3 regions of the Ruegeria sp. I1 genome follow, and region 3 is predicted to be linked to each of the others. Evidence: riboswitches for the same ligand, from Rfam matches in the RefSeq annotation. Region 3 holds a riboswitch; each other region holds the start of a gene.

Region 1 (2,255 bases), on a different contig from region 3:
CCGCACGAGGTGATCGCCGGTTTGGTCAGATCCACGCCTGCGGCCTCAAACACGGCGCGGCACGCATCGGGCGACTTCATTGTACCATCACTATTCAACAGGCTGCCAAAGGGCACGTTGCGCGACCCTGGTATGTGGCCAGATCGCAGCCCTTCGCGCGGTTCAACCTCGGTTCCGGCGAAACGGGCGGCAACACGGGCATCGATAATCTCATGATCAGCCAGTTTGGCGGCCGCAGACACTTGTGTCACGTCGCGTACCAGATGGTTCTGCACCCGAACGGTCATATGCCGATCCCGGATCACCGGGGGCAGATCTTCAACCTCTCGCCCTTCGGCCTGCCATTTCGGCAAACCCCCGTCCAGAACGGCGATGTTCTCTTGGCCCATCAGGCGGAACAGCCACCAGACCCGCGCGGCCGACATCAGCCCGGCCCCGTCATAGACGACCACCTGATGACCATCGCCGACGCCCATCGCCCGCAGGCGTGACATGAACTTCTCGACCGGCGGCGCCATATGTGGCAAGTCCGAACGTTGGTCCGAAATGTCATCAATATCGAAGAAGCGCGCGCCGGGGATGTGGCCCGCATCATATTCCGCCTTGGCATCGCGATTCTGCGCGGGCAGATACCACGACCCGTCCAGAATCCGCAGATCCGGGTCCTTGATATGCGCGGCCAGCCATTCGGTAGATACCAGGGTTTTCGGATCGTCTTGCATCAAAGCCTCCCCTAAGCGAGTCTGAGTTTCCCTATATCCGAGCGGCCAAACGTGCAAGCCATGCCAAGGCCTGCACCCCCGGCGCGCTGACAATTTTTTCCAAACATACACGTTTGCCTGCTTGACAGGCGGCACCCCGTGCCAGACACCTGCCTGACGTGGTTTCCAATGGGGAATTCCCCCTGAGGAATGAAAAGGGAATCCGGTGCGACAGTACCTGTCAATTCCGGAACTGCCCCCGCAACTGTAGGCGGAGTTTCGCCCCATCATGGCCACTGACCGAGGCAATCGGTTGGGAAGGCCGGGATCGAAGCCAATCCGCAAGTCAGGAGACCTGCCATGTGCAAACCGGGCGAAAGCCCAATTCTTAAACCTTTCTGCCGTCGGGTGTGACGGGAAGGAGACTAAACTATGCATATCGAACCGGGCGTCGTAAATGGCGCCAAACTTGTCTTGAGCTACGCCACCGCAACTGGCGCAGGGCTCTATACCGCTAAACTGGCTTGGGACAGCCTCAAAGGCAGCGGCATTGCCAGCCTTGCCATTCGCTCAGCCCTGACCACCGGGCTGGTTTTCACCTTCTTTGAGGTGTTGCCGCACTTCCCGGTCGGGGTGTCGGAGGTTCATTTTATTCTGGGATCGACCCTGTTTTTGTTGTTCGGTGCGGCCCCTGCCGCCATCGGCCTGATCGCGGGCTTGTTTATTCAGGGGTTTTTCCTGGCGCCTTTCGACCTGCCTCAGTTCGGGATGAACATGACAACGCTGCTGTTACCGTTGTTTGCCTTGCAGGCCTTGGCCAACCGCATCATTGCGCCGAATACGGCCTATATTGATCTGAAGTATTCTCAGGCGCTTGCGCTGTCGACGGCCTATCAGGGCGGCGTCGTCATCTGGGTGGCGTTCTGGGCCTTTTATGGCCAAGGATTTGGTGCAGAAAACCTCGCCGCCGTTGTCAGCTTTGGCGCTGCGTACCTCCTGGTTATCCTGATAGAACCACTGGCTGATTTGGCCGTGTTGGCCGCAACAAAATCCATGCGGGATTTGGGCCGGATTGGGCTGTTCACACCGCGCCTTCACAACACTGCATAACTCTATTGCGCCGCGTTACCCAGCGCGGCGCAACCTGAAATGCTGAATAATCCCGATCACGCTAATGATGATCCAGAAGCCTTCAATCAACATTGACGCCAGATTGAAGTTCTGAAGCAGCGAATAGACAATCAAAACAGACCCCAGCAGGTTCACCACGGGAAACGCCAGATCTTCGGAATTCATATACCGCATCTGCGTGGCGAAATAGGCGGCAACCACGATCAGAGCCCCGAAAGAACCGATGGCGTCCACAATTGTCAGGCTGTTGAAAAACTCGCTCATCAATGAACCTTGCCGTTATCTGGAACATCTGGCTGTTGCGCATAGTGATGCATGTTCAAAAACGCCGCCCCTTCAGCACCTGCGCGATAGCCATGCGGGAGATCCGCTGCAAATCGCAGCCCCTGACCCGATTGCAAGGGCACCCAAGCCTCACCTTTC
Region 2 (2,255 bases), on a different contig from region 3:
CCACTCCAGCGGCTTAACCTCAAGCGCTGCCCCTTGATGCACCGAACCCGCATCGATCGGGGCACTGAACTTGCGCGGATCAACCATCTCGGCCTCGATCCCTGCGAATTCAATGGCTTCGAGCAGTTTGTCCCGCGCGTTTCGTGTCACAATCAGGCGCAGTTTCTGGCGCTTGGGGTTCATCAAGGCGTCGCGCACGGCGTGTAAACCAAACAGCCAAACCGTCTCGGCCGCTGCTGCTTTTCGTGCCTGTTCCTTTTCAACAACCCACTTGGGTTTTTTCATTCTGAGGGCCTCCGGGCCATGAATTCGCTTTCCTGCGTCAATGCCGTATTTTCCTGTTGACGCTCCTTTGGTGCGCTAGTAATCACGCCTCCACGTCAGGTGCAACGCCTGACAGTGGGCGACAGGCCGCAAGGTGTGGCAGGGGACTGTAACTCCCTCGCGGAGACGCACGCCTGGTTCGATTCCAGGGTCGCCCACCACTCTCACAAAGCTTCCAGATACCCGAGCAAAACGCCCCCGCCGTTGGCCTGTATCTGCTGTTATGAAGAGCCGTCTGGTTATTCGTCAAACATTTGGTTCAGTGAAGCGGTCGCTGTTAAACCTTTCGAAAGCCGCAAGCCAAGCCCTGACATGCCGCCCAACGACCGCCACAGGTCGTTTTTCTGCGCCCGACCTTGCGGTTGTCGGCGACACGCTTGACAAGCACCGTATCAGTGCCGCATGTCCGATCCGTTGGTGTCCTCGTAAGAGGATGAAAAGGGAATGCGTCAACGGGTTTACCGCCAAACGCAGCCGCCCCCGCGACCGTGACCGGAGAGGGTGCCCAAAGCCACTGGCCAAAGGCTGGGAAGGCAGGACATCCGACAGGGTATACACCCTGACATCCGCAAGCCGGGAGACCTGCCAGCGCCCGAAGATGAAACCGGACGGGGTGTTCCGGTGTGGGGCTTGGATCGGCCCACATGAAACCCCGTCCCCCAGATTTGACTAAGGGGGATGAGAGAGATGAGTAAAGCCGCACCAGTTGAATTGCTGGTCTGCACGACATGCCGCCGTGGCCTGGCAATCGAAGATGACACCCAGCGCCCCGGCGCTTTGCTGCATAAGGCGCTGGAACAGGCCGGCGTGCCAGACGGGATCGACCTAAAGCCTGTGGAATGCCTGTCAAATTGCGATCAGGGCTGTTCCATCGTGCTACGTGGTGGGCCCGCGCGTTGGACTTTTGTCTACGAAAACCTCAACGAAACCGACCATGTCGAAACGATCATCGAAGGTGTGACCAAGTATTTGGCCACTGACGATGGTTTGGTCAAATGGCGCGAACGTCCTGAACATTTCCGCAAAAACTGTGCGGCCCGTATTCCCCCGATTGGAGCTTGACCCATGTCTACTCTTGAAAAACTTCCCGTCACTGTCATCACCGGCTTTCTGGGCTCGGGCAAAACCACGCTGGTCAAGCACCTGATGCAAAACCCGCAGGGCAAGCGTCTGGCGGTGGTGGTCAATGAATTCGGCGATGTTGGCGTTGATGGCGACATCCTGAAATCCTGCGCGATCCCGGATTGCCCGGCGGAAAACATCATGGAGCTCGCGAACGGCTGTATCTGCTGCACCGTGGCCGATGATTTCATCCCGACTATCGAAGCCCTGATGGCTCTGGAGCCGCGCCCTGAGCATATTCTGATCGAAACCTCGGGCCTCGCCTTGCCTAAGCCGCTGCTGAAGGCGTTCGACTGGCCCGATATCCGTTCGAAAATCACCGTTGATGGTGTGATCGCGCTGGCCGATGCCGAGGCCGTCGCAGCCGGTCGCTTTGCGCCGAATGTGGCAGCGGTGGATGCTCAGCGCCTCGCCGATGACTCGATCGACCATGAAACGCCCCTATCCGAGGTGTTTGAGGATCAGATTTCCTGCGCCGATATCATCCTGCTGACCAAGCCTGATCTGGCCGGTCCCGAAGGCGTGGCCAAAGCGAAAGAGATCATCGCCGCCGAGGCCCCTCGCCCGCTACCCGTCGTTGAGGTTGCCGAAGGTGCCGTGGATGTGCGCGTCGTTCTGGGTCTTGAGGCCGCAGCCGAGGACGACATGGATGCTCGTCCGTCGCATCACGACGGTCACCACGATCACGAGCATGACGATTTCGAAAGCACCATCGTCGAGTTGCCGGAACAGTCCGATCCCGCCGATTTGGTCGCCAAGATCGAGCGCCTGGCCACCGAGCTGAACATTTTGCGTGTCAAAGGCTATGC
Region 3 (2,255 bases):
GAAACCACGATACCGGTTAAAGCGGTTCAGGTTGTCGATACGGTGGGGGCGGGCGATACGTTCAACGCTGGCGTGCTGGCGGAACTTCACCGTTCCGGACATCTGACCAAAGCCGGGCTGCGCGATCTGACAAAAGAAAGCCTGCGTGCAGCTTTAGCGTTGGGTGCAGATGTTGCAGCAGTCACCGTATCGCGTGCCGGGGCCAACCCGCCCTGGGCGCACGAGCTCTAGTCCCAAAAAGGGAAGTCACATGAAACGTTCCGACATCAACCACATCAAGACCGATGCACAGGCCTTTATCCAGTCTTTCGGTTTCATCCTGCCCCCCTTTGCCGACTGGTCTCCGGATCAGATGCGCAGCGCCAAGGCCGACACGATCCGCGCCCGGGGACTGGGATGGGACATCACCGACTACGGGCAAGGCAAATTTGATGAGCTTGGCCTGTTCCTGTTCACCCTGCGCAATGGGGATGAGAACGATCTGAGCCAGGGTCGTGGGATGCTTTATGCAGAAAAACTGCTGATCTCGCGCGACAAGCAGCTGTCGCCGATGCATCGTCATATCGTCAAAGCCGAGGATATCATCAACCGGGGCGGCGGCGATCTGGTGATGGAGATCTATGCCTCGAACCCCGATGGCAGCGTAGACCGCGACACACCGGTTGTGGTGCCCAGCGACGGATGCGATATCAGCATCACTCCGGGCGAATTGCTGCGCCTGAAACCCGGCGAAAGCGTGACCCTGATGCCCGGCATCTGGCACGCCTTCTGGGCCGAGCGTGGGGATTGCCTGATCGGCGAGGTCTCAACCGTAAACGACGACCGCACCGATAACGTGTTCGAACAACCCATTCCCCGCTTTGCCACGATCGACGAAGATACCGAGGCCGAGTTCCTGCTGGTTGCGGATTACTGATCTACCCCGAGATTGACCCGAGCCTCTCAGCGATTGCTTGACAAGCGTGTCTTGTCCAGAATAGCTGACCTGTGATGGTTCCCGCAGCTTTGGGTGCGGGATGAAAATGGGAATACGGTGCGGCCCCCGGAATATCGGAACAGGCCAAGTCCGTAACTGCCCCCGCAACTGTAAGCGGAGAGCGACGCCAAATCACCACTGGCCCGAGAAGGCCGGGAAGGTTGGCCAAGCAACGACCCGCAAGTCAGGAGACCTGCCATCACCTGTGAAACCAACCCGGGACGGGGCGTCCTGGAAGGAGGATTGATGGCATATTTGCGCCCTTTGGGGACTGGCACTTTCGACACGGGCGTTCTGCGCGTTGAGGGTGGCAATGACCCGCAACGCTGATCACTTTGTGCTGATCTGCTCGACCTGCCAGGGTGAGATCGAAGCCAGCGCCGCCCAAATTCTGCTGGACGCGTCGCTGCCAGACGGGTTCGCTACGCGACTGATCCCGTGCATGGCAGGATGCGAACGTCCCATGGCCATCGGTCTGCAAGCCGAAGGCAAGGCGCAATACCTGTTTGGCGATATTCAAAGCACCGCCGATCTGGATGCGATCGCCACCTTCGCCCATCAGTACCGCGACAGCGAGAGCGGTTGGACCAGCGCAACGGATCGCCCCCCCGCCTTGCTGTTCAAAACTCTAGCACGTCTGCCTCGTCTTCCAAAGGCGGGTAAGGCATGAGCTTTCTGGTCGCGGAGAATCTGGAATACTACGCCCTGAATGGCGATGTGTTGCTACAAGGCGTCTCGTTCTCTTTGGAAGAAGGGGCGATCCTTGCCATCGCCGGTCCGAACGGTGCCGGCAAAACAACGCTGCTGAACCTGCTCTGTGGGGTCGAACGTCTGGCGCTGGGGGACGTACGGATCAACGGTCAAAGCCTGCGCAGCCTGTCTGCGCAGGAACGCGCCAGGACCATTGCGGTTGTTGGTCAGCAGGAACTGCCCGATGGCCGCCTAAAGCTGCGCGACTACGTTGCGCTGGGTCAGATTCCCATTCAGAGCGACCGCTCGGCGGAAGACCACAAGATGGATCTTGCGCGCGTTCTACGCACGACCGAGCTGACCCATCTGGCGGACAAGCCGATGCAGCGGCTCTCCGGCGGCGAACGCCAACGCGCTCATATCGCGCGTGCATTGGCGCAGAACCCCTCGCTGTTGTTTCTGGACGAGCCCACCAATCATCTGGACCCCGATGCCAAGGGGCACATGCTGTCGCTGGTGGCCGAGCTGGGCGTGACGGTGGTGATGATCGTGCATGACCTTGTCATGATCCCGGAATTCGCCAGCCATG

Evidence for each region. Region 3 has a riboswitch for cobalamin ahead of ACR0DH_RS07305 (DUF1636 family protein). Riboswitches for the same ligand answer to the same signal wherever they lie in the genome.
Region 1: it holds a riboswitch for cobalamin, as region 3 does, so the genes downstream of both, ACR0DH_RS18935 (energy-coupling factor ABC transporter permease) here and ACR0DH_RS07305 (DUF1636 family protein) in region 3, are expected to answer to the same signal.
Region 2: it holds a riboswitch for cobalamin, as region 3 does, so the genes downstream of both, ACR0DH_RS05030 (DUF1636 family protein) here and ACR0DH_RS07305 (DUF1636 family protein) in region 3, are expected to answer to the same signal.

Annotation. Positions count from the first base shown of each region.
Region 1 is NZ_JBQFNM010000012.1:77,696-79,950, forward strand. Features, by position in the region: gene sseA (3-mercaptopyruvate sulfurtransferase) at 1-722, opposite strand, end outside; cobalamin riboswitch at 865-1,078, shown strand; gene ACR0DH_RS18935 (energy-coupling factor ABC transporter permease) at 1,134-1,811, shown strand; gene ACR0DH_RS18940 (CBU_0592 family membrane protein) at 1,827-2,096, opposite strand; gene ACR0DH_RS18945 (helix-turn-helix domain-containing protein) at 2,096-2,255, opposite strand, start outside.
Region 2 is NZ_JBQFNM010000002.1:247,977-250,231, reverse strand. Features, by position in the region: gene rlmB (23S rRNA (guanosine(2251)-2'-O)-methyltransferase RlmB) at 1-285, opposite strand, end outside; tRNA gene ACR0DH_RS05035 (tRNA-Tyr) at 402-485, shown strand; cobalamin riboswitch at 723-928, shown strand; gene ACR0DH_RS05030 (DUF1636 family protein) at 1,012-1,386, shown strand; gene cobW (cobalamin biosynthesis protein CobW) at 1,390-2,255, shown strand, end outside.
Region 3 is NZ_JBQFNM010000003.1:141,998-144,252, forward strand. Features, by position in the region: gene ACR0DH_RS07295 (carbohydrate kinase family protein) at 1-231, shown strand, start outside; gene ACR0DH_RS07300 (D-lyxose/D-mannose family sugar isomerase) at 251-916, shown strand; cobalamin riboswitch at 975-1,191, shown strand; gene ACR0DH_RS07305 (DUF1636 family protein) at 1,290-1,646, shown strand; gene ACR0DH_RS07310 (ABC transporter ATP-binding protein) at 1,643-2,255, shown strand, end outside.